3 regions of the Mesorhizobium sp. U510 genome follow, and region 3 is predicted to be linked to each of the others. Evidence: predicted binding sites of a transcription regulator. Region 3 holds the regulator's gene; each other region holds the start of a gene.
The links. The regulator LexA, encoded in region 3, represses DNA repair genes until DNA is damaged. The targets are predictions, from matches to a motif close to TGTTCNNNNTGTGTTCNG.
Positions count from the first base shown of each region.

Region 1: the regulator LexA is predicted to act here: its motif matches at 5,557-5,574, upstream of recA (recombinase RecA).
Region 2: the regulator LexA is predicted to act here: its motif matches at 5,731-5,748, upstream of ACLGL5_RS07595 (DNA recombination protein RmuC).

Region 1 covers NZ_CP180532.1:4,121,169-4,131,264, reverse strand. Annotated here, with positions in the region: gene ACLGL5_RS21515 (DUF2269 family protein) at 1-173, opposite strand, end outside; gene ACLGL5_RS21510 (SDR family oxidoreductase) at 170-1,465, opposite strand; gene alaS (alanine--tRNA ligase) at 1,476-4,142, opposite strand; gene recA (recombinase RecA) at 4,402-5,499, opposite strand; gene ACLGL5_RS21495 (carbohydrate kinase family protein) at 5,781-6,725, shown strand; gene ACLGL5_RS21490 (pseudouridine-5'-phosphate glycosidase) at 6,790-7,707, shown strand; gene ACLGL5_RS21485 (TfoX/Sxy family protein) at 7,709-8,032, opposite strand; gene ACLGL5_RS21480 (GFA family protein) at 8,120-8,617, shown strand; gene sufA (Fe-S cluster assembly scaffold SufA) at 8,745-9,125, opposite strand; gene ACLGL5_RS21470 (SUF system Fe-S cluster assembly protein) at 9,228-9,620, opposite strand; gene ACLGL5_RS21465 (cysteine desulfurase) at 9,629-10,096, opposite strand, start outside.
Region 2 covers NZ_CP180532.1:1,136,849-1,146,944, forward strand. Annotated here, with positions in the region: gene ACLGL5_RS07560 (2-dehydropantoate 2-reductase) at 1-748, opposite strand, end outside; gene dapE (succinyl-diaminopimelate desuccinylase) at 874-2,067, shown strand; gene ACLGL5_RS07570 (hypothetical protein) at 2,073-2,705, shown strand; gene truA (tRNA pseudouridine(38-40) synthase TruA) at 2,811-3,560, opposite strand; gene ACLGL5_RS07580 (GNAT family N-acetyltransferase) at 3,682-4,188, opposite strand; gene fmt (methionyl-tRNA formyltransferase) at 4,185-5,138, opposite strand; gene def (peptide deformylase) at 5,147-5,677, opposite strand; gene ACLGL5_RS07595 (DNA recombination protein RmuC) at 5,781-7,052, shown strand; gene ACLGL5_RS07600 (class I SAM-dependent methyltransferase) at 7,062-7,874, opposite strand; gene ACLGL5_RS07605 (GFA family protein) at 7,956-8,360, opposite strand; gene ACLGL5_RS07610 (cation diffusion facilitator family transporter) at 8,437-9,390, opposite strand; gene ACLGL5_RS07615 (transglutaminase-like domain-containing protein) at 9,515-10,096, opposite strand, start outside.
Region 3 covers NZ_CP180532.1:4,594,302-4,604,397, reverse strand. Annotated here, with positions in the region: gene lpxA (acyl-ACP--UDP-N-acetylglucosamine O-acyltransferase) at 1-97, shown strand, start outside; gene ACLGL5_RS24090 (LpxI family protein) at 69-983, shown strand; gene lpxB (lipid-A-disaccharide synthase) at 976-2,148, shown strand; gene gltA (citrate synthase) at 2,179-3,507, opposite strand; gene gltX (glutamate--tRNA ligase) at 3,691-5,115, opposite strand; gene ACLGL5_RS24070 (ComEC/Rec2 family competence protein) at 5,219-7,672, shown strand; gene lexA (transcriptional repressor LexA) at 7,666-8,403, opposite strand; gene ACLGL5_RS24060 (GntR family transcriptional regulator) at 8,781-9,554, opposite strand; gene ACLGL5_RS24055 (ABC transporter substrate-binding protein) at 9,707-10,096, shown strand, end outside.

The DNA.
Region 1 (10,096 bases), 470 kb from region 3:
GCCGTAAAAATCGTGTCGGCGATGACGACCGTGCCCGCGACATGGGCGACGAGGTCGGCGCGTCCGCTGCGTTGCGCCATTAGCATGAAGAAGGCGATGCCGGCGCCAGTGCCGAACAGAACCGTGGCGCCGATAACATGCGCCCAGCGCAATATGTCGGCCCAGAGGCTCATCGCTCGTCGAGCACCGCGAGCGCCACCAGCACTAGGCAAAGCGCCGGGATCGTCTTGACCAGCGGTCCCAGTGGATCGAGCCATAGGCCGGGGACAAGGAGCGTCGCGCCCGCCAGATAGGACAGCGTGATCGCAATCATCGCCAGCAGCGCGTGCCGGGCCAGGGATCGAACCACGACAGCCGCGCCAACCAGGATATCCGCAGCACTTCCGACGAGAACCAAGATGTGAGCGAGGCTCGCCGAGACGCCGTGCGAAACAAGGATATCCGCCGCTGCCTCTTGCCGGATCAGACCGACGACACCCGAAACAAGCCAAAACAAGGACAGGCAAGCGAAGATGACAGGCTTTGCCAGCCAGAGGCGGCCGAACCATCGTTCCTGGACATTGGCGGACATATCGGCCAGCGTTGCTTCCAGCGGCTGAAGCGGACGGCCGGAAATTCGGTTCCAAGCCGCTGCGTCGCCCGTGACGCCGCGCGCCACGGCAGCAAGGGCTGCGCTGCGCAGCGGGGACCGCCAGCCGAGAATGCCAAGCATATCGGCAACCGCGCCCGCAAGCCGGCCGAGAATGGCAGGCATCGGCACCACTCTTGCGGGCTGCAGGCCAAGCCACGCACGCAAGGCGGTCAAGACCTCGGCGAGCGGTCTGGCATTGGCTTCAACGAGATCGACGGCAAGTCGGGGCGGCAGCGATCCGGCGACCGCCCGTGACACCGCTTCGGCAACGTCGGTGACCGCCACGGTCTGGATCGGCTGGCGCGTCATGACGGCCGGAACAAAACCCGGAAATGTCGCAAGGGCACGCAGAAGTGCCGTTCCGCCATAGGCGGCGGGCGCGATCACCAGGCCCGGCCGCAGGATGGTCCACGCCAGCGAGGAGCTTGCGACGGCCTGGTCGCCTTGCGCCTTGGTGCTGAAGAAAGGATTTGCCGAAGCGAGATCGGCGCCGATCGCGGAGATCTGCGCAAAGCGGTGAACACCGGCCTGTTCGCAGGCAGCAACGAGTGCCACCACCGAGCCCCGATGAACAGCGTCGAGGCGGTCGCGCGGGCCGTCCTGCAAGGCGCCCGCCGCATTGACCACCGCGTCCATGCCCGCAACCACCGGCAGCCAGTCTTCGGCGGCAAGCAGTTTCGACATGTCCGCCGCGATCCAGCGAACCGCGGGCCGACGCCGCCCGGCATCCTGAACATCGCGGCCGAGACCGGTCACATGATGACCGTCGCGAAGCAAACGGCCAATGACGGCGTCCCCGATCAACCCATAGCCACCGAGGACGAGAACATTCATGTCATGGCTTTCAGGCGGCTTCGAGCGCCGCCTTCACAGCCGCGATCGCATCATTGGCCTTCGAGGCATCCGGGCCGCCGGCCTGGGCCATGTCGGGCCGCCCGCCACCGCCCTGCCCGCCCAAGGCGGCGGAGGCGACGCGCACCAGGTCGACGGCGCTGAAGCGGCCGACGAGGTCGTCGGTAACGGCGACGACGACGCTTGCCTTGTTGTCCTCGCCGGCACCGACAAAGACGACGACGCCGGAGCCGAGCGAGGTCTTGCCGGCATCGGCCAGCGGCTTCAGATCCTTCGGCGAGACGCCGGAGACCGCCTTGCCGAGGAAGCCAACGCCCGCGACCGTCTCGTTCTCCGAGGGTGCACCCGCCGCGGCGCCGCCGCCCAGCGCCAGTTTCTTGCGCGCTTCGGTCAGGTCCTTCTCGAGCTTCTTGCGCTCTTCGAGCAAAGCCTCGACGCGGGCCGGCACGTCGGCGGGCGAGATTTTCAGCACGGCTGCCGCCGCCTTCAGACGCCGATCCTGCTCGTCGAGATGTTTTCTGGCCGCCTCGCCGGTCAGCGCCTCAATACGGCGCACGCCGGCGGCGACCGCGCTGTCGGAGACGACGCGGACCAGGCCGATATCGCCGGTCGCCCTGACATGCGTGCCGCCGCAGAGTTCGACCGAATAGGGCCGGTTGGCCTTGGCGCCGTGCAGGCCCGTGCCCATCGACACGACGCGTACCTCGTCGCCATACTTCTCGCCGAACAGCGCCATGGCGCCTTCCGCAATCGCGTCGTCGACCGACATCAGGCGCGTGGTCACCGGGCCGTTCTGCACGACGATTTCGTTGGCCATGCGCTCGACCTCTTCGAGTTCCTCGGCCGAGATCGGCTTGTTGTGCGAGATGTCGAAGCGCAGACGCTCGGGCGCGACCAGCGAGCCCTTCTGCGCGACATGAGTGCCCAGCACCTCGCGCAGCGCCTCGTGGATCAGGTGCGTGGCGGAGTGGTTCGCCCGCAGCCTGGTGCGGCGCGCATGGTCGACTTTGAGCTCGACGGCGGCGCCGGTCCTGACCGTGCCGCTCGCCACCTTGCCCAGATGCACGAACAGCCCGTCGGCCTTCTTCTGCGTGTCCGCGATCTCGATCGAGAACCCTTCGCCGGAGATGATGCCGGTGTCGCCCATCTGGCCGCCGGACTCGCCATAGAAAGGCGTCTGGTTGACGACCACCGCAACGGCATCGCCCTTTCCGGCGCTGTCGACGGTCTTGCCGTCCTTGACCAGCGCCTGGATCAGGCCTTCCGCCTGCTCGGTCTCGTAACCGAGGAATTCGGTGGCGCCGGTCTGTTCGCGCACGGAGAACCACACCGTCTCAGTGGCGGCCTCGCCAGACCCGGTCCAATGCTTGCGCGCCTCGGCCTTCTGCTGCTCCATCGCATTGGTGAAGCCGGCAAGATCGACCGAGATGTTGCGCTGGCGCAGCGCGTCCTGCGTCAGGTCAAGCGGGAAACCGTAGGTGTCATAAAGCTTGAAAGCCGTCTCGCCATCCAACATGTCGCCGGCATGCAGCGTTTCCGTCGCCTCGGAGAGCAGGCCGAGGCCGCGCACCAGCGTCTTGCGGAAGCGCGTCTCCTCGAGCTTCAGCGTCTCGGTGATCAGCTGTTCGCCGCGCAGCAGCTCGGGATAGGCCTGGCCCATCTCGCGCACCAGAGCCGGCACCAGCTTCCACATCAGCGGTTCGTTCGCGCCGAGCAGCTGCGCGTGGCGCATGGCGCGGCGCATGATGCGGCGCAGCACATAGCCGCGGCCTTCGTTCGAAGGCAGCACGCCGTCGGCGACCAGGAAGGACGACGAGCGCAAATGATCGGCAATGACGCGGTAGGAGGCCACCGTTTCCGCGTCAGGCGCGCGCCCGAGCGCGGAGGACGCCGCATCGATCAAATGCCGGAACAGGTCGGTTTCGAAAACGCTTTCCACGCCCTGCAGGATGGAGGCCATGCGCTCCAGCCCCATGCCGGTGTCGATCGACGGGCGCGGCAGGTCGATGCGCTCCTCCTTCGTCACCTGTTCATATTGCATGAACACCAGGTTCCAGAATTCGAGGAAGCGATCACCATCCTCTTCGGGGCTGCCGGGAGGACCGCCCCAGATGTGCTCGCCGCGATCGATGAAGATTTCCGAGCACGGCCCGCAGGGACCGGTGTCGCCCATCGCCCAGAAATTATCCGAGGTCGCGATGCGGATGATGCGATCATCCGAGAAGCCGGCGATCTTCTTCCAGAAGCCGGCCGCCTCATCGTCGGTGTGATAGACAGTGACCAGCAGCTTGTCCTTCTTCAGCCCGAACTCCTTGGTGATCAGGTTCCAGGCAAGCTCGATGGCACGCTCCTTGAAGTAATCGCCGAAGGAGAAATTGCCGAGCATTTCGAAGAAGGTCAGGTGGCGCGCGGTGTAGCCGACATTGTCGAGGTCGTTGTGCTTGCCGCCGGCGCGAACGCTCTTCTGGGCGGTGGTGGCGCGCGAATAGGACCGCTTCTCCAGACCGGTGAAGACGTTCTTGAACTGCACCATGCCGGCATTGGTGAACATCAATGTCGGATCGTTGCGCGGCACGAGCGGGCTCGAGGCCACGACCTCGTGGCCCTCCTTGCGGAAATAGTCGAGAAAGGTCGACCGGATCTCGTTCACGCCACTCATGACTGCTGCCTTTTCGCGAAAACCGCCGGCGCGGCCGGCGGAAACTGGTGTCTGCTTTCCAGAAATAGACTTGGCCTTTTAGCGGGCACGCTCCAGCCTGTCCAGAAACACGGAACTGGGCCAATCCTGGGAGTCTATTGGCCCCAAAAACGAAAACCGCCGGCGCGAAGGCCGGCGGTTTTGGACGCGGTACTAAAGAACTCGATTACTTAAGCATCAGGTCATAGGCCGACTTTATGGCCGAACTCTGTCCGTTGCCCTACATCGCGCCGGCTTCGTCCTCAAAACCGTCGTCGCCGCCTTCAGACCCGCCATTTTCGAGGAACTTTTCGGCGATCAGCCCGGCATTCTGCCTGAGCGCCAGTTCGATCTCGCGTGCCGTATCGGGATTGTCGCGCAGGAACAGTTTTGCATTTTCGCGGCCCTGGCCGAGGCGTTGCGAATTGTAGGAGAACCAGGCGCCGGACTTCTCGACCACGCCGGCCTTGACGCCGAGATCAACCAGCTCGCCGGTCTTGGACACGCCCTCGCCATACATGATGTCGAACTCTACCACCTTGAAGGGCGGCGCCAGCTTGTTCTTGACCACCTTGACGCGGGTCTGGTTGCCGACGACCTCGTCGCGGTCCTTGACCGAGCCGATGCGTCGAATGTCGAGGCGCACCGACGCGTAGAATTTCAGCGCGTTGCCGCCGGTCGTGGTCTCGGGCGAACCGAACATGACGCCGATCTTCATGCGGATCTGATTGATGAAGATGACCATGGTGTTGGATCGCGAGATCGAGGCGGTCAGCTTGCGCAGCGCCTGGCTCATCAGGCGGGCCTGCAGGCCGGGCAGCGAATCGCCCATCTCGCCCTCGATTTCGGCGCGCGGCGTCAGTGCCGCAACCGAATCGACCACCAGCACGTCGATGGCGCCGGAACGCACCAGCGTGTCGCAGATCTCCAGCGCCTGCTCGCCGGTGTCGGGCTGCGAGATCAGCAGGTTTTCAAGATCGACGCCGAGCTTGCGGGCATAGACCGGGTCGAGCGCGTGTTCGGCGTCGACGAAGGCGCAGATGCCGCCCTTCTTCTGGGCTTCGGCCACCGTGTGCAGCGCCAGCGTCGTCTTGCCCGAGCTTTCCGGCCCGTAGATCTCGATGATGCGGCCGCGCGGCAGGCCACCGACGCCGAGCGCGATGTCGAGGCCGAGCGAGCCGGTCGGCACCGTTTCGATCTCGACGACCTGCTCGTTCGCGCCGAGCCGCATGATCGAGCCCTTGCCGAAAGCCCGCTCGATTTGCGACAGCGCCGCATCCAGAGCCTTTGATTTGTCCACTGCCTTATCCTCTACAAGCCGCAAAGAATTCTGAGCCATGATACATCACCCCTTGGTCGTCAATGAAGGCCGGACAATCCGTAATCCCTGCCATTTTGTACCTTTTTTGTTCTCGTTTGGCAAGAGGGATCAAATATCTGAAAAACAAGTCATATCCGTATTTGTTCTTTTTTCGTACCAAGAGATCGAACAGGAACGCGCCCCACATTGGGCCAGACTGTTCGATTGTATCGATCCGCCGAATCGCCATCTTGCTGGCGAAGGTCTGCGGCGCAGTCTAGCGCTTGTGCAGTCGCAATAACAAAGGGCATATCGCCAGCATGGTGAAATCCATAGAGATACTGGCCGTGGGCGGCGCCCATATCGACCGGCGTGGCCAGGTGTCCGGCGCCTACGTGCCGGCCGCGTCCAATCCCGGCACGATGCGCGAGGATGTCGGCGGCGGCGTGTTCAACGCGCTGCGCAGCACGGTGCGGCGCGGCGTATCGGGCTCGCTGATGTCGATGCGCGGCGGCGATGCCGGGGCCGACACCATTTCGCGAGCCATCGCCGAGGCAGGCATCGCAGACCTGTCGGCGGTCTTCCTCGACCGCACGACGCCGAGCTATACGGCGCTGATCGATCGCGAGGGCGAGTTGATCGTCGGCTTCGCCGACATGGCGCTGTACGATCTGGCGTTTCCCAAGCAGATGAGGCGCTCCAAGGTCCGCGAGGCGATCGCAGCCGCCGATGCCATACTGTGCGATGCCAATCTGCCGTCTTCGGCACTGGAGCGGCTGGTTTCGCTTGCCGCCGGCAAGCCGGTCTATGCCATTGCCATTTCGCCGGCCAAGGTCGTGCGGCTGATACCGGTGCTCGGCGCGCTGGCACTGGTCTTCATGAACCGGCGCGAGGCCGTCGCGCTGGCCGGCGTCAATGCAAATGCCGCCGAGCGAGACGTCGTCGACGGTTTGCGATGCAGCGGCCTTGCCAGCGGCGTCGTGACGGCAGGCAGCGCGCCCGTGCTGGGTTTCGACGAGACAGGCGCTTTTTCGATCCAACCGCCTGCCCCCAGAAAAGTCGCCGACGTCACCGGCGCCGGCGACGCGCTGGCGGGTGCGACGGTGGCAGCCTTGCTGCGCGGCCTGCCGCTGCGCCAGGCCTTGCGCGAAGGCGTCGCGGCGGCGACGCTGGCCATCGAAAGCGCCGACGCCATCCCTGATTTTACCGCGGCAAGCTTCGCGGAAGCGCTGGCACTTGTGCCGGACGCGCAGGAAGTGGCATGAGACCGGCAAATTCATAGTGCCGCTGTATTGCCGGCATGCGCCGCACCGCGAGTTGGAGATCCAGATGAGCCCCGAAACCGCCCGCCCCTTCATCGACATCCACGCACCGGTGGCGCAAGCCCTGGCCGCCGGGCGCCCGGTTGTGGCGCTGGAAAGCACCATCATCACCCATGGCATGCCCTACCCCGACAATGGCGCCATGGCGGCCAATGTCGAGAAGATCATCAGCGACGGCGGCGCCATACCGGCGACGATCGCCGTGGTTGGCGGCCGCATCAAGATCGGCCTGTCCGACGGCGAGCGCGAATCGCTGGCCATGACCGGTGACGCCATGAAGCTGTCGCGCGCCGACCTCGGCTTTGCCGTCGCGCAAGGGCGCACGGGTGGCACGACAGTCGCCGCCACCATGATCGCGGCTGAAATGGTCGGGATAAAAGTGTTCGCCACCGGCGGCATTGGCGGCGTGCACAAGGGCGCCGAGAAGAGCTTCGACATCTCCGCCGATCTCGACGAATTGGCGCGCACGCCGGTCATCGTCGTCTCGGCCGGCGCCAAGGCGATCCTCGACATCGAAAAGACGCTGGAAGTGCTGGAGACGCGAGGCGTGCCTGTCGTCGGCCATGGCTGCGAGACCATGCCCGCCTTCTGGTCGCGGCAGTCGCCGTTCCGCGCCCCGCTGACCCTTTATAAGCCCGAAGAGATCGCGCATTTCTTCCGGACGCGGCAGGCACTGGGCTTGGGTGGCGGCATGTTGATCGCCAATCCGGTGCCGGAAAACCACGAAATCCCTGCTGAAGAGATGGCGGGCTATATCGACGCCGCGCAAAAGGCGGCCGAGGCGCTCAACGTGACCGGCAAGGCGGTGACGCCGTTCCTTCTGGGAAAAATCCTGGAGTTGACCGGCGGCCGCAGCCTCAAGACTAATATCGCGCTGGTCGAAAACAATGCGCGGCTGGCTGCCGAGATCGCCAAGGCGCTGTAGTTCACTTGCCTGCGCGCCGCCCTGCCTCATAGGCGCGGCGCGCCCACACCGTCATCTCGTCGGGATCGTCAAAGGCGCTGTCGGGAATGCTCCAATAGGGCATGGCGACCAGCTTGCCGTGGCGCTTGCCGGTATAGGCCCATTGCTTGCAGCCCTCGGCTTCGAAATCGGGCGCGCTTTGCTCGTCGGCCTTGAGCAGCAACTCGCCGCGCAGCACGATGGCGACGATGACGCCGTCGAAATAGATGCCCTTCCCGCCGAACAGCCGGCGAATGCTGACCGGGCCTAGCCCTGAGAACAGTTCGGCGATGCGTTCATTGTCCATGCCGCAATCATGTCACCGGCATTTGACATTGTCATCGCGCAACGAAAATCATGCTGACAGGTTGACCATTCCGTCGGAGTTCTTGTCATGCCGCTTCTGCTCAAGGGGTCCTGCCGCTGCAACGCCGTGCGTTTCGAGGTGGAGAGCCACACGCCCGTACCGTTCATGCTGTGCTACTGCTCGATCTGCCGCAAGCAGCAGGGCGGCGGTGGTTTCGCCATCAATCTCGGCGCCGACTACGAAACGCTGAACATCAGGGGTAAGCGGAACCTTGGCGTCTACCGTGCCGAGATCGAGGACGACGAGCATCCTCATTGCGAGGTCTCGACCGGCGAGCGCAATTTCTGCCGCAAATGCGGGTCGGCGCTCTGGCTTTACGACCCGACATGGCCGGAGTTGGTGCACCCCTTCGCCTCGGCGATCGACAGCGACCTGCCGAGGCCGCCTGAAAAGGTGCATCTGATGTTGAAATACAAGGCGAACTGGGTCGAACCCGATATCGGCAAAGGCGACAAGACGTTCGACGTCTACCCCGAGGAATCGATCGCCGACTGGCACAAGCGGATGGGGATGTGGGTGGATTAGCGGCCTTCGCCCCGTTTACGGGGACAAGATGAGGCTAGCCGCGGCAGCGCCAACCTTGGAGGGGCCAGTGCTGCCCCTCACCCATCACTTCGTGACACCTTCTCCCCGCAGACGGGGCGAAGTAAGATCAGGCCGAAGCGCGTGCTTCGGCCAGCGCCTTGAGGTCGGCCGGCTTGAGTTCGACCGACTCGCCGCAGCCGCAGGCCGAACTCTGGTTCGGGTTGTGGAAGGTGAAGCCGGTGCGCAGCGCGGTCTGCTCGAAATCCATCTCGGTGCCGAACAGGAAAAGCGCGGCCTCCGGCGCCACATAGACATGGGCGCCGTCGCGTTCGATGTGATCGTCCTTGGTGCTGGGCTCGGTCACCAGGTCGACCGTATATTCCATGCCGGCGCAGCCGCCCTTCTTGATGCCGAGGCGGATGCCGTGCGCGTTGTCTCGGGTAGCCACGATCTCGCGCACCCGGTCTGCGGCCTTTTCGGTCATCGTGATGACGGCGAAGCGTCCCATTCTCTTTCCTTCTCCATTCCATGCAGGTTAAAGGCCTGCCGAATGATTCCTCACCTAAAATGGTGAAGTTTTACCCCTGGCGCAAGTGTACCAGGCTCGACGCTAGTACCACCCCACCGCCACCTGCGCTTCTTCCGACATACGGTCGGGCGACCAGGGCGGGTCGAAGGTCATGTTGACCTCGACGCCGGACACGCCTTCGACGGCGCCGACGGCATTTTCGACCCAGCCCGGCATTTCACCGGCCACCGGGCAACCCGGCGCGGTCAGCGTCATGTCGATCTTGACCGAGCGGTCGTCCTCGATGTCGATCTTGTAGACGAGGCCGAGCTCGTAGATGTCGGCCGGAATTTCCGGGTCGTAGACCGTCTTCAGCGCCGACACGATGTCGTCGGTCAGCCGCGCCAGTTCGTCGGCGGGAATGGCCGAGGCCGATACGATGCCATTTGCAGCCGTTTCCGGCGCGGTCTCTTCGGTTGTGCTCACATCGTCCATGGTCGTCATCACCCAAAGAACTTTCGCGCTTTTTCAAGCGCCTCGGCCAAAGCGTCGACTTCGGCCCTGGTATTGTACATGCCGAACGATGCCCTGCATGTGGAGGTTACACCAAAGCGTTTCAACAGCGGCTGGGCACAATGGGTGCCGGCCCGCACTGCCACGCCCTGCCTGTCTATCACCATCGACACGTCATGGGCATGAATGCCTTGCAGTTCGAAGGAAATGATCGCGCCCTTGCCCGGCGCATCGCCGAAGATGCGCAGCGAGTTGATGGCGCGCAGCCGCTCGTGCGCGTAGGTCTTGAGGTCTTCCTCGTGCGCCGCGATCCGTTCGCGGCCGATCTTTTCCATGTAGTCGAGGGCGGCACCCAGCCCGATCGCCTGGACGATCGGCGGCGTGCCGGCCTCGAAGCGATGCGGCGGCTCGTTGTAGGTAACGATGTCTTCCGTCACCTCCTCGATCATCTCCCCGCC
Region 2 (10,096 bases), 3.5 Mb from region 3:
GCAGTCCGGCGATACGCGCCGGCGCGATGCCGGAGGCGTTCATCGCCCGCAGCGCCTCGTCGATCTGGCCGGCCAGGATCAGCCGCCAGCGCCGATCGGCGAGTTCGCGCGCCAGCGGCAGGTCGGACAACGCCACCAGCGCGTTGTTGAGGTTCATCAAAAGCTTGCCCCACAGCACAGCCTTCATGTCGCCATGCGTCTCGACCGCCAGCCCTTCAACATCGAGAAGACCGGCGACATCGAGAAGGCCGGCAAGGCCGCCATCCTCTATCATCACCTTGCCCTCGCTGGCGCGGTGGAGGCGCAGCGGCAGCTCGCCGTCAGGCGATTGCACCACATTGAACGGCACCATGCCGGCCAGCACGGTTCGCTGGCCAGACCTGGCGCGCAGCCTGTCGGCGTTGTCGACGCCGTTCTGCAGGCTGATCACCACCGCATCGGGTCGGGCATGGGCCTTGATCAGCGCCGCCATCTCCTGTGTCGCGCCGCTCTTGACGGTCACCAGGATCACATCCGCCTGCGGCAGAGCGACGGCGGGATCGGCGGTGACCCCGAGCGCGTCCGGCTTGACCAGGCGATCGCGGCCTTCAAGGTCGCTGACGCGCAATCCGCCCTGTCGCAGCGCTGCCTCGATGCGCGGCCGGGCCAGCAGGACAACCTGCCGCCCGGCGAGCGCCAGGCAACCGCCGACATAGCAGCCGATGCTGCCGGCGCCTGCGATGACGATCCGTTTTTCCCCGTCTGCCATCTCTTGCTCCGCACCGGCCCGACTATACGACATGAAAACCATAATGTCGGCGGCATCGTCTGCCATTGCGCTGGCCCCTATGTCTGCCCGTGACAGGCCCTCAGCTTTCGACTATCGCTTTTGCCATGACGCTGCCGACCGACCCCGCCGCAAACCTCGCCGCCCTTATCCGTTGTGCCTCGGTGACACCAGCCGAAGGCGGCGCGCTGAGCGCGCTGGAAACGATGCTGAAGCCGCTCGGCTTCCTGGTCGACCGGCCGGTCTTTTCGGAAGACGGCACGCCAGACATCGAGAACCTCTATGCAAGGCGGTCCGGCAACGGTCCGCATCTGATGTTCGCCGGCCATACAGATGTCGTGCCGGTCGGCGACGAAGCCGCCTGGACGCATCCGCCTTTCGCCGCCGAGATCGCCAATGGCGAGATGTATGGCCGTGGCGCCGTCGACATGAAGGGCGGCATTGCCTGCTTCGTCGCGGCGATAGCGCGCCATGTCGAGAACAATGGCGGCCCCAAGGGTTCGGTCTCGCTGCTGATCACCGGCGACGAGGAAGGCCCGGCCATCAACGGCACGGTCAAGCTGCTCGAATGGGCCGCTTCCAGGGGCGAGAAATGGGATGCCTCGATCGTCGGCGAACCGACCAATCCGGATGCGCTCGGCGACATGATCAAGATCGGCCGGCGCGGCTCGCTGTCCGGGTCGATCATGGTCAATGGCCGCCAGGGCCATGCCGCCTATCCGCAGCTTGCCGACAATCCGGTGCGCGGCTTGATGGGCCTGGTCGACGCCTTGCTGCATCCCGTCTTCGACAAGGGAACCAGGGATTTCCAGCCGACCAATCTGGAGGTCACCTCCATCGATGTTGGCAACCCGGCCACCAATGTCATCCCCGCCAAGGCCACCGCGACCTTCAACATCCGCTTCAACGACACCTGGACGGCCGAGACCGTCCAGGCCGAAATCCACAACCGGCTCGACCAGGCGGCGAAGCGCAAGAAGTACCGGCCGGGCAAGAAGACGCCGGTCGACTACGACCTTGTCTGGCGCGACCGGCCAAGCCATGTTTTCCTGACCCGCGACGACAAGTTGGTCGACACGCTTGCCGGTTCGATCAAGGCGGCGGTCGGCAAGAAGCCGGCGCTGTCCACTTCGGGCGGCACATCGGATGCGCGCTTCATCAAGGATTACTGCCCGGTGGTCGAGTTCGGTCTGGTCGGCAAGACCATGCATATGGTCGACGAGCGCGTCGCCCTTGCCGATCTCGAAACGCTGACGCGGATCTACCAGCGCTTCATCGAAGACTGGTTCGGGCAGGGCTGAGCAGCATGCTTTCGGCGGATGAAACCCAAGCTTCGCTGACCGGTGCCTGGCGGCTGATGCTCGGCAAGGCCGACGGCCTGCGCCTGCTCGACCTGTCGGCCGACGGCTTCTGGAATTCCTTCTTCGCCATCGTCGTTGCCGCGCCGGCGCTGATCGTGGGCTGGGTCGGCATCGCCAACCAGATCGGCGATCCCGACGCCTTCGTGGGCCGTTTCGGCATGCTGTTGCGCCTGGCGACGGTCGACATCGGTTCCTGGGTGCTGCCGCTGGTCGCGCTCGCCTTGGTCGCGCCGCGCGCCGGCATTGGTGGGCGCTTCGTGCACTATGTCGTCGCCAGCAACTGGGCCTCCGCCATCACCGCCTGGCTCATGCTGCCCTCGGCGCTGATCAGGCTTTTCCTGTCGTCGGCAAGCCAGGTCGCGAGCCTTGTGTCGCTGTTGCTGTTTGCCTTGTCGATGGCGCTGACCTGGCGCATGACCAATGCCACGATCGGCAAGGGCGCGGCGGTCGGCACCGCCGTTTTCGTCGGCATGTTCATTGCTTCGCTGCTGGTGCTGTTCGGGCTGCAGATACTGCTTGGCATCACCGTGCCGGACGATATCGGGGCTCAGAGCCTTTCCGGACCGTTCCCGGGGTAGAGCCTGCCTGGCTCTACCGGGGTAGAGCCTGCCTGGCTCTGAATAGCGGCTACGGACTCTGTTCTGAACAGCTTCTGGGCACTGTTCAGAATAGAGCCTGCCGGCTCATCCGGGATAATCGACGCCAATGAGGAAAAGCCCGTCGGGCGGCGCCACCTGGCCGCAGGCGGCGCGGTCGCGCGCTTCGAGCGCCGCCTTGAGGTTGGCCTCGGTCCAGCCGCCATCGCCGACGCGCTTGAGCGAGCCGACCATGGAGCGCACCTGGTTGTGCAGGAAGGAACGGGCCGAAGCTCTCACCTCGATCATGTCGCCCGCCCGGCTCACATCTAGCCGTTCCAGTGTCCGGACCGGGCTGTTGGCCTGGCACTGGGTCGAACGGAAGGTGGTGAAGTCATGCCGGCCGAGCAGGAGTTTCGCGGCCTCGTGCATGGCGCCGGCATCGAGCCGCTTCGGCACCCACCACACCTTGCCCTTTTCCAGCGCCGCGGGCGCGCGGCGGTTGAGGATGCGATAGAGATAGTGGCGGCCGGTGGCAGAGAAGCGGGCGTCGAAATCGTCCGGGACGATCGCCGCCTTCAGGATGGCGACATGCGCGCCGGCTGCCTGCAGATGGGCATTGACGGCATCGCGCACCTTGTCGCCGGGCCATGGCTTGGCGAGGTCGACATGCGCCACCTGAGCGGTCGCATGCACGCCGGCATCGGTGCGGCCGGCGGCGCGCAACCGCACCGCCTCGCCGCAGAATTTCTCGATCGCCTGCTCGATCGCCTGCTGCACCGAAGGCTGGTCGGCTTGGTGCTGCCAGCCGGCAAACAGGCCGCCGTCATATTCGATGTCGAGGCGAAAACGCGGCATTTGCGGCTAGAGCTCTCGCCTTGAGCAATTCCAGGAAAAGTGTGAAACGGTTTTCCGTCCGGAATTGCGTTAAAACAAAGAGGTAGAGCAGGTCACCGTTTCCATGAAACGGTCAACTGCTCTACGCGGCGAGAGCGGTGAAGGCGGAAGCGTAGACCAGCCTGCCGGCCTCCGGAGCGTCGCCCCAGGCCAGCGCCTGCAGCGCCTCGCCTTGGTACTCACTCTCGAATTTTTCGGCCCGCGCATGGCTGTAGCCGAAACGGCCGTAATAGGCGGGGTCGCCCAGCACCACGGCCAGCGTCTCGCCGGCATCCTTCAGGCGAATATGCGCCTCGCGGATCAGCGCGCCGCCAATGCCGCTGCCATGGAACGAAGGTTCCACCGCCAGCGGCGCCAGCGCCACGGCCGCGAAGCTCTTGCCGCCATTCTGGACGAACAGCCGGGAAAACAGTATGTGGCCTACCGCCTGGCCGTCTTCTTCCGCCACCAGTTCGACGACGGCGTCGCCGCCGGTGACCAGCGCGTCGACCAACCCGGCCTCCGCCTGCTGGCCGAATGCATGTTCCTCGACGAGGCGAATGGCCTCGCGATCCCGCGGCGTCGCCGCGCGTATCGACATCATGCTCATGAGAACTTCATTCCTTTTACGATCTTGGCTCCGCGCAGGAATTCCGACGCGGCGGCGGGCTTTCCGCCCGCACGTTGAACTTCGACCAGCCTGATCGCGCCTGCCCCGCAGGCGACCGTCAGCCGGTCATCGAGAATTCCTCCCGACTCGCCCGAACCTTCCGAAAGCGACAGGCCTTCGGATAGTGTCGAGCGAAGCAGTTTCAGCCGTTCCACGCGGCCGCCAATGTCAATTTCGGACCAAGCGCCGGGAAAGGGCGACAGGCCACGAAGATGGTTGTGGACCTCGGCCGCGGGCCGCGTCCAATCCACCCGCGTCTCGGATTTATCGATTTTTCTGGCGTAAGTCACCCCTTCCGCCGCTTGCGCGGCAAATGTCAGGGCGTTCCCTTCCAGCCGCGCCAGCGCTTCCACCATCAGGGCAGCACCGACGCTCATCAACCGATCATGCAGATCGCCGGCTGTCATATCGGGGTCGATGGCGCATTTTTCAAGCAATCCCACCGGACCGGTGTCGAGACCCTCTTCCATGCGCATCACCATCATGCCGCTTTCCAGGTCACCCGCCATGATGGCGCGCTGGATGGGGGCGGCGCCGCGCCAGCGCGGCAAAAGCGATGCATGGCCGTTGATGCAGCCAAGCCGGGGCGCGTCGAGAATTGCCTTTGGCAGCAGCAAACCATAGGCCACGACCACGGCGATATCGGCCCGCAGGGCGCTGAAAGCGGCCTGCTCGGCCTCGCCCTTGAGGGAGGTCGGCGTCCGCACCGCGATGCCGAGCCGCTCGGCCTCGCGCTGCACCGGCGACGGCGTCAGCTCCAGCCCGCGCCGGCCGGCCGCGCGTGGCGGCTGGGTGTAGACGGCCGATACCTCATGTCCGGCCTCGGCGATCGCGCGCAACGTCGGCACCGAAAACTCCGGCGTGCCCATGAAGATGACGCGAAGGGGCATTTTTTCCCCTATCCCACCAGCTTGCCCGGCGCCTTGTCCTTGGCGAGCTTCTTGAATTTCTTCACCACCATGTCGCGCTTCAGCTTCGAGATGTGGTCGATGAACAGCACGCCGTTGAGATGGTCGATCTCGTGCTGCAGGCAGGTCGCCATCAGCCCCTCGGCCTCCATCTCCTGCAGCTTGCCGTCGCGGTCGAGATATTTCACCCGCACCGAAGCCGGGCGTTCGACCTCGGCATAATAGTCCGGGATCGACAGGCAGCCTTCCTCGTAGACCGAGCGCGCCTCAGCGCTTTCCAGGATCTCCGGGTTGATGAAGACGTGCGGCGCCGGCGTTTCGTCTTCCTTGGCGAGGTCGATCACCAGCATGCGCAGCGGCTCGCCGATTTGGATTGCCGCCAGGCCGATACCGGGCGCGTCATACATGGTCGCCAGCATGTCGTCGGCCAATTTGCGCAAAGGCGCGTCGATGCGCTCCACCGGCTTGGAAACCTGGCGCAGGATGGGATCGGGAAGGATGATGAGCTGCTTGATCGGCATGGCGTCCCACGTAAGACGTCCAGCGAAAAGCGTCAACCGGTGGACCTGAGCCTCGTTCACGTTTTGATCTGTGCCGGCCCCACGAATCGGCTATGCTGTCCACATGAATGATCTGAGCACCATCCTTTCCGAGCCTGTCGCACGGCTTGGCGCGTCGACAATCACGCTGGGCCACGCCTTGGCCTTCGGCGCCTTGTTGTTTCTCGGCCTGTTCGTGGCGCTGGTCATCGCGCTGTGGCGGTCGGCCAAGGCGCGCGCCGTCGCTGCCGCGGAAGCCGCCGACCATGCCCGCGACGCCGAGGCGCGGATGGCCGGCATCTTGCAAAGCCAGGCCGAGATGCAGGGCCGCATGGGCGCCATTGCCGAAGTGTTCGGCGCGCGCCAGGCGGAGCTGACGCAGTCGATCGGCCAGCGCCTCGACGCCATGACCGGCCGCATCGGCCAGACCATGACCGAGCAGACCAAATCCACGCATGAGAGCCTGGCGAAACTGCAGGAGCGGCTGGCGATCATCGACACCGCGCAAGGCAACATCCAGTCGCTCGCCGGCCAGGTCGTGCAGCTGCAGGCCATCCTCTCCAACAAGCAGACGCGCGGTGCCTTCGGCCAGTCGCGCATGGAGGCGATCGTCGCCGACGGCCTGCCGCATGGCGCCTATGAATTCCAAGCGACGCTGTCGAATGGCAGCCGGCCCGATTGCCTGGTGAAGATGCCGAACGGCGCGCCGTCACTTGCCATCGACGCCAAATTTCCGCTTGAAGCCTGGAACGCCATCCGCGCCGCCGACGGTGCGGACCTGCAGAAGGTCGCGTCGCAGGCTTTCCGCCGCGACATCGAAATCCATGTCCGCGACATCTCGGAAAAATACCTGATCCAGGGCGAGACGCAGGACACCGCCTTCATGTTCGTGCCGTCGGAATCGGTCTTCGCCGAGATCCACGAGAATTTCGAGGCGATCGTCCACAAGGCGCACCGCGCCCGCGTTGTCATCGTCTCGCCGTCGCTGCTGATGCTGTCGATCCAGGTCATTCAGGCCATCCTCAAGGACGCCCGCATGCGCGAACAGGCGCATCTGATCCAGGGCGAGGTCATCCGGCTGATGGAGGATGTCGCGCGCGTCGACGAGCGTGTGCGCAAGCTGCAGGTGCATTTCGGCCAGTCGGCCAAGGACATCGACGACATCCTCGTCTCGACGTCGAAGGTGACCAAGCGCGGCCAGAAGATCGAGGCGCTGGAGTTCGGCGCGCAGGCCGATGGCGATGCCGGCCCGGAGACGCCGTCACGGGTGCCGGCGGCGAAACTCGAACCCGGCCCGCGCGTTGCCGATTCAAAAACCGGGCAGCTCAGGCTGCGGGTCGTCGAAGGCGACGACTGAACGGCTAATCTAGGCCACCGCCACGATGACATGTGCCTGAATTTTGGCGGCGACTGCGCCGCTACCATGCCTGGCCGCAATCGCGGATGCGGCGTAGTCCGTTGCAGCGTCCAGTTTCCCGGGATCCCTGGCCTCGATTTCGGTGCGAAGCACCGTTCCCTGGCAATAGGCAACGGCCGGAATGCGCGGTGAGGGCGCACGGCTCTGTTCGGCTCTCGTCTCGATCGCCACATCGGAGAAGCCGGCCTCCTCAAGGTCTCCGCGGATCAGCGCCGTATCGTGGTAGCCATGCGGCGTGCGGGGCAGAAAGCGCGGCGGATCGTTCGGAAAAAGCCTAGCCAGCGCATTGGTCACATCATCGGCAAAGACATTCTCCTCGATGCGGTCCCATACGTTGAACAGGAAATGTCCGCCGGGCTTCAGCACCCGCCTGGCCTCGCGGTAGGCGGATGGACGGCTGGGAAAGAACATCGCGCCGAACTGACAACAAACCAGATCGAAGGCCGCGTCTTCAAACGGCAGCGCCATGGCATCGGCCTGGCGCCATTTGATGCGACTGTCGGGAGCCTGTAGCGAAGCGGCGTAGTCGAGCATCGGCTGGTTCAGGTCGGTCACGACATAGCTTGCGTCAGGGGACAGTTTCGGCGCCAAGGCACGGGTGACGACCCCGGTGCCCGCGGCGACTTCCAGCACGGCTTTGGGCGAGAAGGACGCTGCCCGCCGTGCAAGGTCCGCGGCGAACGGCTCGAAAATCAACGGCACCATATAGCGGTCGTAGTTTTCCGGGATCGAGCCGGCAAACAGCTTGTCCGTTTCCAACATCGCTATTATCCGCCCGTCTGAGGTGAGCGAAGCTAGCACAGAATTGCCTGTCTTGGGCGGCTTTCGGCCGGGAGGCAGGTGCTACTGCTCCTCCACGATGCTCATGCCTTCGAATTCGGGAAGCCAGTGCAGGGCCGACCGGTGCCATTTCTGTTGTGTCGGCACCAGATCCTCGCGTTGCCGCGCGGTGCCCGTCCTGATTCCATAGATCTTCGGGCCGTCGCCAACCGACGTCGCGTAAAGATGCGCCCCGCAGTCGCCGCAAAAGGCCTGGGCGCGCTTGGCGCCGCTCGATCCGGTCTTGATATAGATTTTTGGCGTGCCTCTGGTGATCTGGTAGTGATCCTCGGGCGCGGGAACGGTGACGCGAAAGGCCGTGCCGGTCAATTGCTGGCAATCCGTGCAATGGCAGATCGAGGTCTTTGTCGGGTCGACCTCCGCCTCGTAGGTGATGGCGCCGCAATGGCACCCGCCGTCGATCTTCATGGTCAATCCTCCGAAATCCATCGCCTGATCTTAGCAAGGCAATGCGACGGGGCAACGGTGCAACGCTGGTCCAGGACTAATTGGAAGCGGCTTCGATCAGCTTGCGCCGCTGCTCCCAGGTGCCCGTGGTCTGCGGCTTGACGAACAGCCGCGTGATCTCCGGCATCTCCTTCTTCAGCCGTGCCTCGATGCGCTCGACACAGGCTTCGATCTCCGGCGCCGACAGATGGTCCTCGAATTCGATGCTGAGCCCTGCAACGATCTCTTGCGGTCCCATATGGACGGTCAGGACACCGTTCGCGCGCTGCACCGCCGGATCCTGCTGCGCGATCGCCAGCACCTTTTTCTGCACCTCGGGCGAAGCCGGCTCACCGATGAGCAGCCCCTTGCTTTCGCGGACGAGGAAAATCGCCGTGGCGCCGAGAATGAGCGCGATGCCGATCGAGGCGGCGCCGTCGAGCTCCGGCATCTCCAGCTGCTCCGCCGCCAATATGCCGGCAAAGGCGACGATCAGGCCGAGAAGCGCCGCGCTGTCCTCGAACAGCACGGTATAGACGCTCGGGTCCTTGCTCGATTGCACGGCCTGCAGCCAGCCTTGCTTGCCTTTCTCTCGGCGGAATTCCTTCAGCGCCACCAGCCAGGAGCTGCCCTCGAACAGGAAGGACAAGCCGAGAACGACATAGTTCACCTTGACGTTGGCGACAGGCTCCGGCGCCATGATGTGGACGATGCCCTCGTAGAACGACACGCCGGCGCCCAGGGCGAAGACCAGGAGGGCAACGATGAAGCTCCAGAAATAGAGTTCGCGGGCATAGCCGAGCGGATGCGTGCGGTCGGCCGGGCGCGCGGCACGGTGCATGCCGTAGAGCAGCAGGCCGCCATTGCCGGTATCGACCAGCGAATGCACGCCTTCCGACAGCATCGCCGAGCTGCCGGTGAAGAAGGCGGCGGCGAATTTGGTCAGTGCGATCGCCAGATTGCCGGCGAGCGCCGCATAGATGACCATCTTGGAGCCGCCGTGCCCGGCCATGCGGTCTGGTCCCCGTTTCAACGTGCCCAGTCTAACGGCCGGACGGCCGCAGTTCCACCATAACGCACCAACGGCCGGGTCGTTCAAGACGCGATTTGTTTGGGATCGGCCGCGGAGACGGCGACTATTCGACGATCTCGTCGGTCCACACCTTGAAGCCGGCCAGTGTCCCCGGTCCGAAAATATGGGTCAGCGGCACATCCGCCGCATCGCGGCCGGAAGCGATCAGGATGCGGCCGATGCGCGGCGCATTGTTGCGCGGGTCGAAGACATGCCACCGTCCGCCGAGATAGACTTCCATCCAGGCGGCGAAATCCATGCTCGACCACGGCTTCGGCATGCCGATATCGCTGATGTAGCCGGTGCAATAGCGTGTCGGGATGTTGAGCGCCCGGCAGAAGGTGACGGCAAGATGCGCGAAGTCGCGGCACACGCCGCTCTGTTCCCGATAGGCTTCCGCCGCGGTGCGCGTCGGCCGCGCATTGCCGTAGTTGAAGGCGATATGGTTGTGAACGAAATCGCACACCGCCTGCACGCGCGGGATGCCGAGCGGCGTGTGGCCGAACAGCCGCCACGCTTCGCTGGCCAAAAGGTCGCTCTCGCAAAACCGGCTGGGCAGCAGGAACAGCAGCGTTTCGGCCGGCAGGTCGCGCACCTCGTGCTGCCAGGCCATCAGCTCGGCCATCTCGAATGTGCCGGGCGCGCG
Region 3 (10,096 bases):
GAAGATCGTCGACTTCATCAGCAGTCGCGGCAAGCGGCACTATGCAGTGCCATCGCTAAAAGGCAGCGATGGCGACGATACCGACGATGAAGACTGAGGCCGCTTCCGCCGGTCTTGATCTCCCGCCAGATGCCAGGGTCGGCATCATCGCAGGCGGCGGCAGTCTTCCGGTCGAAGTCGCGGCGGGCTCGGCCGGGCAAGGTTATCCGCCCTTCATCGTCCTCATGGAGGGCGAAGCCGACCGTCTGCCGGAATTGTGCCGGTACGAGCATGAGACCCTTGCGCTGGAGGCGATCGGCTCGCTTATTCCATTGCTCAAACGCCACCGGATTACCCATCTGGTCCTTGCCGGCGAGATCAAGCGCCGGCCAAGGCTGACGCATCTGCGCCCAAGCCTTAGCCTGCTGGGGGTGATACCAATTGTCGTCATGGCGCTGGCGCGTGGCGACGATGGCCTGTTGAAGGTGGTGGCGCGCGGTCTCGAGGCCCGAGGGATAAAGGTCATGGGCGCCCACGAAATCGTGCCGAGCCTGGTCGCCGCCGAAGGGGTCTTGACCAAAGCGGTGCCGCAGAAATCGGATTGGCGCGACATCGAGGCAGGCTTTGCCGCGGCGAAGGCCATTGGGGCGCTGGATATCGGCCAGGCGGCGATCGCGGTCGGCGGCCGGGCCATTGCGCTCGAGGGCATCGAGGGTACGGCCGGATTGCTCGACCGCGCCAAACTGCTGCGTGGCCACGGCCGCATCGCCGGCAAGACCCGCGGTGTCCTGGTCAAATGTGCCAAGCCTGGCCAGGAACTGCGCGCGGACCTTCCATCCATCGGGCCGCAGACGGTCGAAGCGGCACATGCGGCCGGGCTTGCCGGCATTGCCGTCGAAGCGGGGCGCTCACTGATCCTCGAAGGCCCCGCAACCCTGTCGCGCGCCAATGAACTTGGTCTGTTCATCGTCGGCCTGGCCGCAGCGGAGCCTGCACATGGCTGACAGGGCGTTGAAGATCGCGATCGTCGCCGGCGAGGAATCGGGTGACCTGCTCGGCGCCGACATCGTGCGTTCGCTCCGTCAGATAACAGGTCGCGAGGTGCGGCTCGTCGGCCTCGGCGGCCGGCATCTCGGCGAATTGGGCCTGGTGTCGCCCTTCGATGCCGGTGAGATCGCGCTGATGGGTTTCAGCGCCGTCCTGCGCGACCTGCCGCGCCTCATCAGGCGGATCGGCCAACTGGCCAAAACCATCGCCGAAGAAAAGCCGGACTGTCTGGTCACCATCGACAGTCCGGACTTTTCCTTGCGCGTCGCCAGGAAGGTGCGGGCAGCCAATCCGTCGATACCGATCATCCATTATGTCTGCCCGAGCGTCTGGGCCTGGCGGCCGGGCAGGGCGGTGGCGATGAAGCCCTATGTCGACCATATCCTCTGCATCCTGCCGTTCGAGGTGAAGGAACTCGACCGGCTGGGCGGCCCGCCGGGCACCTATGTCGGGCATCGCCTGACGCATGATGCGGGCGTGCTTGCCGCCCAGAAGGCGCAGGCCTTGCCGCGCGATCTTGCCCAGGACCGGATCAAGACATTGCTCGTCCTGCCGGGCTCGCGGCGCGGCGAGGTACGGCGACTGATCGAACCATTCGGCGAGACCGTGTCGATGCTGCGCGCGCGCGGGCATCGGCTGCGACTGCTGCTGCCGACGGTTCCGCATGTCGCCGATCTCGTCAAATCCTCGGTCAATCGTTGGGACGAAAAACCCGAAATCATCGTTGATCCGCAACGCAAATGGCAGGCTTTCGGCAAGGCCGATGCCGCGCTGATCGCATCGGGGACCGTGTCGCTGGAACTGGCTTTGGCTGGTGTGCCGATGGTGTCGTCCTACAGGCTCGATCCGGTCGCCCGTGCCGTTGCGCCGTATCTTGTTTCGGTCTGGTCGGCGCTGCTGCCCAATCTCATCTCGGATCGCGCGCTCATCCCGGAGTTCTACAACGAGTACGTCAAGCCGAACAATCTGGCTCGCCAACTGGAAGCGTTGTTTGCCGACAGCGGCATGCGCGCCTGGCAGAAGGACGGCTTTGCGGAGATTGCGCTGCGCATGGCGACGGACAAGCCGTCGGGCGAGATCGCGGCGGGCGTTGTGCTGCGCCATATAAAAAAGGCGCCCTGAGAGGCGCCTTTTTTTAATCGGCAGCTTCGGTCAGCGCTTGGCGATCGGCACGTAGTCGCGCTCCGGCGCACCGGTGTAGAGCTGGCGCGGGCGGCCGATCTTCTGGCGCGGATCCTCGATCATCTCCTTCCACTGCGCGATCCAGCCGACGGTGCGTGCGACCGCAAACAGCACGGTGAACATGGTGGTGGGGAAGCCCAGCGCCTTCAGCGTGATGCCGGAATAGAAATCGACATTCGGGTAGAGCTTCTTCTCGATGAAATAGGGGTCGGTCAGCGCGATCTTTTCCAGTTCCATCGCGATGTCGAGCAGCGGATCGTCCTTGATGCCGAGTTCGCCCAGCACCTCGTGCGCCGTTTTCTGCATGATTTTCGCGCGAGGATCGTAGTTCTTGTAAACGCGGTGACCAAAGCCCATCAGCCGGAACGGGTCGTTTTTGTCCTTGGCGCGGGCGATGAATTCCGGGATGTGATCGACATGGCCGATCTCGCCCAGCATGTTGAGCGCCGCTTCATTGGCGCCGCCATGGGCCGGGCCCCACAGGCAAGCGATGCCGGCGGCGATGCAGGCGAACGGGTTGGCGCCCGACGAGCCGGCGAGGCGAACCGTCGAGGTGGAGGCATTCTGCTCGTGATCGGCGTGCAGGATGAAGATGCGCTCCATGGCGCGCGCCAGCACCGGGTTGATCTTGTACTCCTCGCATGGCACCGCAAAGCACATATGCAGGAAGTTTGCCGCGAAACCGAGATCGTTCTTCGGGTAAATGAAGGGCTGGCCGATGTGGTACTTGTAGGCCATGGCCGCGATCGTCGGCATCTTGGCGATCAGGCGCATCGACGCCACCATGCGCTGGTAGGGGTCGGAGATGTCGGTGGAGTCGTGATAGAAGGCCGACAGCGCGCCCACCACGCCGCACATCACCGCCATCGGGTGCGCGTCGCGGCGGAAGCCGGTGAAGAAGCGCGACATTTGCTCGTGCACCATGGTGTGGCGCGTCACGCGGTAGTCGAAATCGTCCTTCTGCGCCTTGGTCGGCAGTTCGCCGTAGAGCAGGAGATAGCAGACTTCGAGGAAGTCGCCGTGTTCGGCCAGCTGGTCGATCGGATAGCCGCGGTGGAGGAGAATACCGGCATCGCCGTCGATGAAGGTGATCTCGGACTCACAGCTTGCCGTCGAAGTGAAGCCGGGGTCGTAGGTGAAGGCGCCGGTCGTGCTGTAGAGCGAGGCGATGTCGATGACGTCGGGTCCGACGGAGCCGCTTCGCACCTTGAATTCATGGGTCTTGCCGGCGAATTGAAGCGTTGCGGTAGCCTCTTGGTTCGCGCCGCCCACATCCAGTTTTTTCGCAGCTTCGGTCATTGCAAACTCCTTGTTGTTTCCTCATGCCGGCAAAGGCAAATTCTGCAGAGCGACACGTCGAAATCACCGCAATGCGCGTATTCGCCACCGCATTTTAGGAGGTGCGTGCCAGATTGGGCCAAGGCCTAATGTTGCACTGCGAAACGCGCCTTTCAATGCCAATCTTCTTGGGCCAGTTTGCTCCTAATCGATTTGATCCGCTATGCGCGCCAGGCTTTCCTCGCGCCCAAGCACGGCAAGCACGTCGAACACGCCAGGCGAGGTGCTTTTGCCGGTCAGCGCGGCCCGCAACGGTTGGGCCACGGCGCCAAGCTTGTGGCCACCGGCCAGCGCATAGTCGCGGATCACGGCTTCCGCCGCGGCTGCAGTCCAGTCGCCGGAAAACGCATTCAAAGCTTCGTGAGCGCCGCGCAGGATCTTGCGGGCGTCGTCGTTGAGCAGGAGGGCCGCCTTCTCGTCGACCGGCAGCGGTCGCGTGGCGAACAGATAGGCCGCGCCATCGACGAGCTCGACCAGCGTCTTGGCGCGCTCCTTCAGGCCCGGAAGGGCCGCCAGCAACTGCGCCTTGTTGTGTTCGTTGAGGCGCGCGGCCATCGCCGGGCCACCCTCGAGATAGGGCAGAGTGGCGATGAAGATGTCCAACAGCTTCGCGTCGGCCATGCGCCGCATATGCGCGCCGTTGATCGCTTCCAGCTTGGCGAAATCGAAGCGGGCAGCGCCCTTGTTGACGTCGCCGATATCGAACCAGGAGATCATGTCCTTGATCGACATGATCTCGTCATCGCCATGACTCCAGCCCAGGCGCGCCAGGTAGTTGAGCAGTGCCTCCGGCAGGTAGCCCATGGCCCGATAGGCTTCGACGCCGAGCGCGCCATGGCGCTTCGACAGCTTGGCGCCGTCGGCGCCATGGATCAGCGGGATGTGCGACATAGACGGCACGTCCCAGCCCATGGCGTTGTAGATCACGGTCTGGCGGGCCGCATTGGTCAGGTGGTCGTCGCCGCGGATGATGTGGGTGACACCCATGTCGTGGTCGTCGACGACGACGGCATGCATGTAGGTTGGGTTGCCGTCCGAACGCAGGATGATGAAGTCGTCGAGATCCTTGTTGGGGAAGCGCACCTCGCCCTGGACGCGGTCATGGACGATCGTCTCGCCTTCGGTCGGCGCCTTGATGCGGATGGCGCCCTTGACGCCCGCAGGCGCCTCAGAGGGGGCGCGGTCGCGCCACTGGCCGTTGTAGCGCGGCGGCAGGCCCTTGGCCCGTGCTGCCTCGCGCATCGCCTCCAACTCGGCCGGCGTCTCGTAGCTGTAATAGGCCTTGCCCAGACGCACGAGTTCCTCCGCGACCTCGCGGTGGCGTGGCGCGCGCTCGAACTGCGAGACCGCGTCGCCGTCCCAGGTCAAGCCGAGCCAGGAGAGGCCGTCGAGGATGGCAGCCGTCGCGGCGGCGGTCGAACGCTCGCGATCGGTGTCCTCGATGCGCAGCAGCATCGTGCCGCCGGTGTGTTTGGCATAGAGCCAGTTGAACAGAGCCGTGCGCGCGCCGCCGATGTGCAGATAGCCGGTGGGCGAGGGGGCAAAACGGGTGACGACCTTGTCGGACATGAAACTCTCGGAAACCATCTGAAGCGGGGTGCGGCCGCGCGGACTTTCGCGCGTCGCGCGTTCATGTAGCATAGGGCGTCAGGGGTGCAAGGGGCAGGACCCGATGGCTGGACGAGGCTGGGGCTCGGATCAGGGCGAGGACGCTGGTGTTGGCGTCAGCGAACGGTCGTTGTTTGCATCTCCCCTTGCGAACCCACTGCCATCGCCCCTTATGCCTGCACCCGGCAGCCAGCCGCCGCAGGCGGATATGCCGGCGACACTTCCGCCGCCTGCTTCAGGCCGGATTGTGCGTGTCCGGCGGCGACTCGCCCGGGTTTCCTGGCCTCGCCTACGCCATAGTGCGGCGACGGCAGCGGAGCTCGAGCTTGACCGGGGCATCGCCTTCCTGCTGGTGCCGGTTTGTCTGGCCGCTGGAGCGATCGGCTATTATTCGCTCGCGACGGAGCCTGATTTTGCAAAGCCTGTCGCGGTCGTCGTGCTGATGGCGGTCTGTGCATTTGTTTCGCGCTCCTGGCCCAAAACCCATCTGGGCTTCACGGCGGCATTGTTGTGCGCGCTTGGCCTGCTTGTCGCCAAGGTCGAGACATGGCGGGCGGGCACCCAGATGCTGGGTTCGGAAATCTCGGCGCAAGTCACCGGCCGTGTCGTTTCGCTCGACCGGATGGAGACCGGCCGCATCCGGCTGACCATCGACGTGACGTCGACCGCCCGGCCGAAACTGCGCTATGCGCCGGAAAGGGTCAGGCTTTCGGCGCGAGATATCCCGGCGGAAATGACTGCCGGCTCCCTGGTCACCGGCTATGCTAAACTGTTGCCGCCGACCGGTCCGGTGCGGCCGGACAGTTACGATTTCTCCTTCGACAGCTATTTTGCCGGCATTGGCGGCAGCGGATTCTTTCTCGGCAACCCAAAGCTTGTCTCAGCCACGGACGACGAGGTGCCGCTCACGGCCCGCCTTTTCTCGGGGATAGAAAATGCCCGTGAAGCCATTGCCGACCACATCAGGGCCACGGTTGGCGGTGCCGAGGGTGAGATCGCGGCGGCGCTGATCGTCGGCGTGCGGGCCGGCATTCCCGATGAAATCAACGAGGCGATGCGACGCACCGGCATCTATCACATCATCTCCATTTCCGGACTGCATATGGCGCTCGTCGCCGGTACCATCATGGGGCTGCTGCGCGGCGCCTTCGCGCTGTTTCCGGACTTTTCCGCGCGTCGGCCGGTGAAGAAATATGCGGCCGCCGCGGCCCTTTTCTCGATCGCCGCCTATCTCGTCATTTCCGGCGTCGTCGTCGCGGCCGAACGCAGCTTCATCATGCTGGCGGTGATGCTGATTGCCGTGCTGTTCGATCGCGCGGCGCTGACCATGCGCAATCTTGCGATCTCGGCGATCGCCGTCATTGTGGTGTCGCCGCATGAGGTAGTCGGCCCAAGCTTCCAGATGTCGTTCGCCGCGACCGCGGCGCTGGTCGGGGCTTATGCCGGCTGGGCGGATCACCATGCGGGAAAGGCAAGACCGCCACCGCCAAAGCGATCCCTGCCGGGTTTTCTCACGCGAAAATTCCTGCTGGCGACGGGTGGGTTGGCGATGACATCCATCATCGCCGGCTGCGCCACGGCGCTGTTTGCCATCTGGCATTTCCAGCGTGTGTCGCCGCTCAGCCTGTTCGCCAATCTGGCCGTCATGCCGATCGTGTCACTGATTGTCATGCCTTTCGCTGTTCTCAGTTCGCTTGCGATGCCCTTTGGTGCCGACGGTCCCTTCCTTTACGTGATGGGCAAGGGCCTGACCGCAATGATCGCCATATCGGCGTGGATATCGGAGCGCTCCCCGGTCGATGCGGTCGGGCTGATTTCGCAGCAATCCGTGCTGCTGGTGACCATCGCCCTGATCATCGCGACGATGGCGACGACCTGGCTGCGGCTCGCGGCAGTGCCATTCGCGCTTGCCGGCCTGCTGACAGTATCGGATACGCGCGCCCCGGATGTGCTGATTTCCGAAGATGCGCGTTTGGTGGCGCTGCCGATCGGCGGTGGAGAACTCGCGGTCAGCCGGGCTCGCCCGAACGAGTTCACCGTCGACAATTGGAAACGCGCGCTGGTGTCCGAAACCATCGTCGTGCCGGAGATGTTCGACAAGGCGGACTGGCAATTCGACATTGCCGATGCCGCCAATCTGCCGCCGGGAGCGCCGTTTTATTGCACGGATGGCGTCTGTCTTGCCCGGCACCCGTCAGGGGCGATCATCGCGCATGTCGAAGACCGCAAGGACACCTGGAAGGCTTGCGGCTTCGCCGATTTGATCGTCGTCAATGACGCAACCGGCTATGATTCCTGCCACAATCCGCTGGTTGTTGTCGTCACCAAACGGCAACTTGCCCGCAAGGGCAGTGCCGCCGTCTTCTTCGACCGCCAATCGGCGACAGGTCCGCCAATCATCAGCTTCGCGGTGGACGGGCCATATCGGCCCTGGCACGAGCAGCGAAAATTTTCGCGCGAGGCGAGGGGGCTGCCGCCCTATCAAAAACCCGAAAAGCCTGCCGTTCCTGCTCAGTAGCGCCGGATCAACCCGACAAGCTTGCCTTGCACCTTGACCCTGTCTGGCCCGAAAATGCGCGTCTCGTAGGCCGGGTTGGCGGCTTCAAGGGCGATCGAGGCGCCCTTGCGGCGGAACCGTTTCAGGGTTGCTTCCTCCTCGTCGACCAACGCCACGACGATCTCGCCCGGGCTCGCCGTGTCGGCGTTGCGGATGATGACCGTGTCGCCGTCGAAGATGCCGGCGTCGATCATCGAGTCGCCCTTGACCTCAAGTGCATAATGCTCGCCACCCATGATCATGTCCGGCGGTACCGAGATCGAATGTGTCTGATGCTGGATGGCATCGATCGGCACACCAGCGGCGATGCGACCCATCACCGGGATCGACACGGCGGAAACCGCATCGTCATTATTGCCGGCCGCGGGCAAGCGCGATGCCGCCGGCTTGATCTGGCGGCCAAGACCACCCTGGCCGAGGCTGCCCTGGATGACGCTTGGCGAGAATTTCTTTGCCGCGTTGAGGCCGGGTGCGATCGAATCCGGCAGCCGCAGCACTTCCAGCGCCCGCGCCCGGTTGGGCAGCCGGCGAATGAAGCCGCGTTCCTCCAGTGCCGTGATCAGGCGATGAATGCCTGACTTGGAGGCAAGATCGAGCGCTTCCTTCATTTCGTCGAAGGAAGGCGGAATGCCGCTTTCCTTGAGCCGTTCATGAATGAACATCAGCAGTTCATGTTGCTTGCGTGTCAGCATGGCGGCCCCCAAGGCATTGAACGACGGGTGTGAATCAGAATCGAAAAACAAACCCAGAACAAACACTATCTGTTCCAGTTGTGTTCCGCAACTGTTTAAAGTTTAATGAATTTGTTAACGCGTCCGAAATTATTTGGCCCCGGCAGCGGGCCGCGCTAGACCGCTTCCGCTCCCCGCAGGTTCATTGAAATCATTTTGGTTAATGGCCTGTGGCCTACCCCTGGATGCGGTTTGGCATCAGGCATTTGAGAGGCGTCCACAGAGCGGATTTGTACGGTGTATCGATCCATTTCCGGCGGAACGAAACGAAATCAAAATGCCAACGGTCGCGGGTTCAGGCCGGCCATGGCCGCGTGGATATGGACGCCGCGGCAACGTCATCCGGAAACCGCTTTCAGGCTGCCGGCGCGCGCGGTGTAGGTGTTGGCGCCGTTGTCTTCGCTGTGGACATAGACATGCAGCGTGTAGCCGATATGCGCGGTCATCAGCGCCTTTGCCCGCTCGACATTGCGATCGAGCGCCGCTTCCATGATTGCGGTGTGATGCTCGATGGCGATCGCCTCGCGCAGGGCGTCCATAGCCTCGCCATAGCCGTCCTTGAGGCCGGCCGCCGCCCGCAATGTCGGCGCCAGGCCGAGAAACCGATGATGCCGACGCAGTTGATCGGCGATCGTCGAGCGGAAGCGCAATAGCCAGTTCGACGTCGCCGCGCTCAGCAGAGCCGCATGGAAGGCCTCGTGGCTCTCGTCCCATTTGTCGACGGCCGCATCGGAAGGGTCTTCGACCGCGGTCTTGCACCGGGAGAGCCGGTAATGAGCGGTGACGACCGCGTCCTCCCATTCCCTGCCGCCGTTCGCGATCGATTCCAGGAACAGCGGCATTTCGACAACCATCCTTGCGCGCGCCAAGTCCTCGAGCTCGGCGCGCGACACGGGAGCGACGGCAAAGCCGCGATTGCTGATGGCGGTGACCAGGCGCTCGGCTTCAAGTCGGGACAAGGCTTCACGCAGCGGCGTCCAGCCGACGCCGTATGTGCCGCGCAGCGCGCTCAGCTTGAGCGGCGCGCCCGGCATGAGGCGGGTGGTCAGGATATCGCGCCGCAGCAGCTGATAGGCCGCCTCGGTCTTCGTGGAATTGTTCTGATCCTGCATCGCCATCCGTCCGTCATCGGCTTGCGAAAATTATATATGAAGCGGAGGTATGGCAAGAATTATATATAATGTTTGACACACGGCGGGCGACTGACCATGATCGCCGCAGTTGCCGTCCTGTGGGCGGCGCTGATCAAATCTGGGAGGAAATGATGTTGAAGTCGAAGTCCGCTTGGCTGTCGGGATTGGCCCTGGCAGGCGCATTAATGGTCAGCGCAGGCAGCGCCGCGGCCGATCAGATACGCATCGGCATCGCTAATTTCGGCGAGCATCCGCAGCTCAATGCCGCCATAGCCGGCTTCAAGAAGGCATTGACGGACAACGGTTTTGTCGAGGGCAAGGACGTCGTCTACACCGAAAGCCATACCAACTTCGATGCATCGCTGGTGCCGCAGATGATTGCCAAGCTGCAGGCGGAGCAGCCCAAGCTGATCTACACCATCACCACGCCGGTATCGCAGATCGCCAAGAAGGCGCTCGCCGGTTCCGGCATTCCGATCGTCTTTGCCGCTGTCACCGATCCGGTGGCGGCCAAGCTGGTG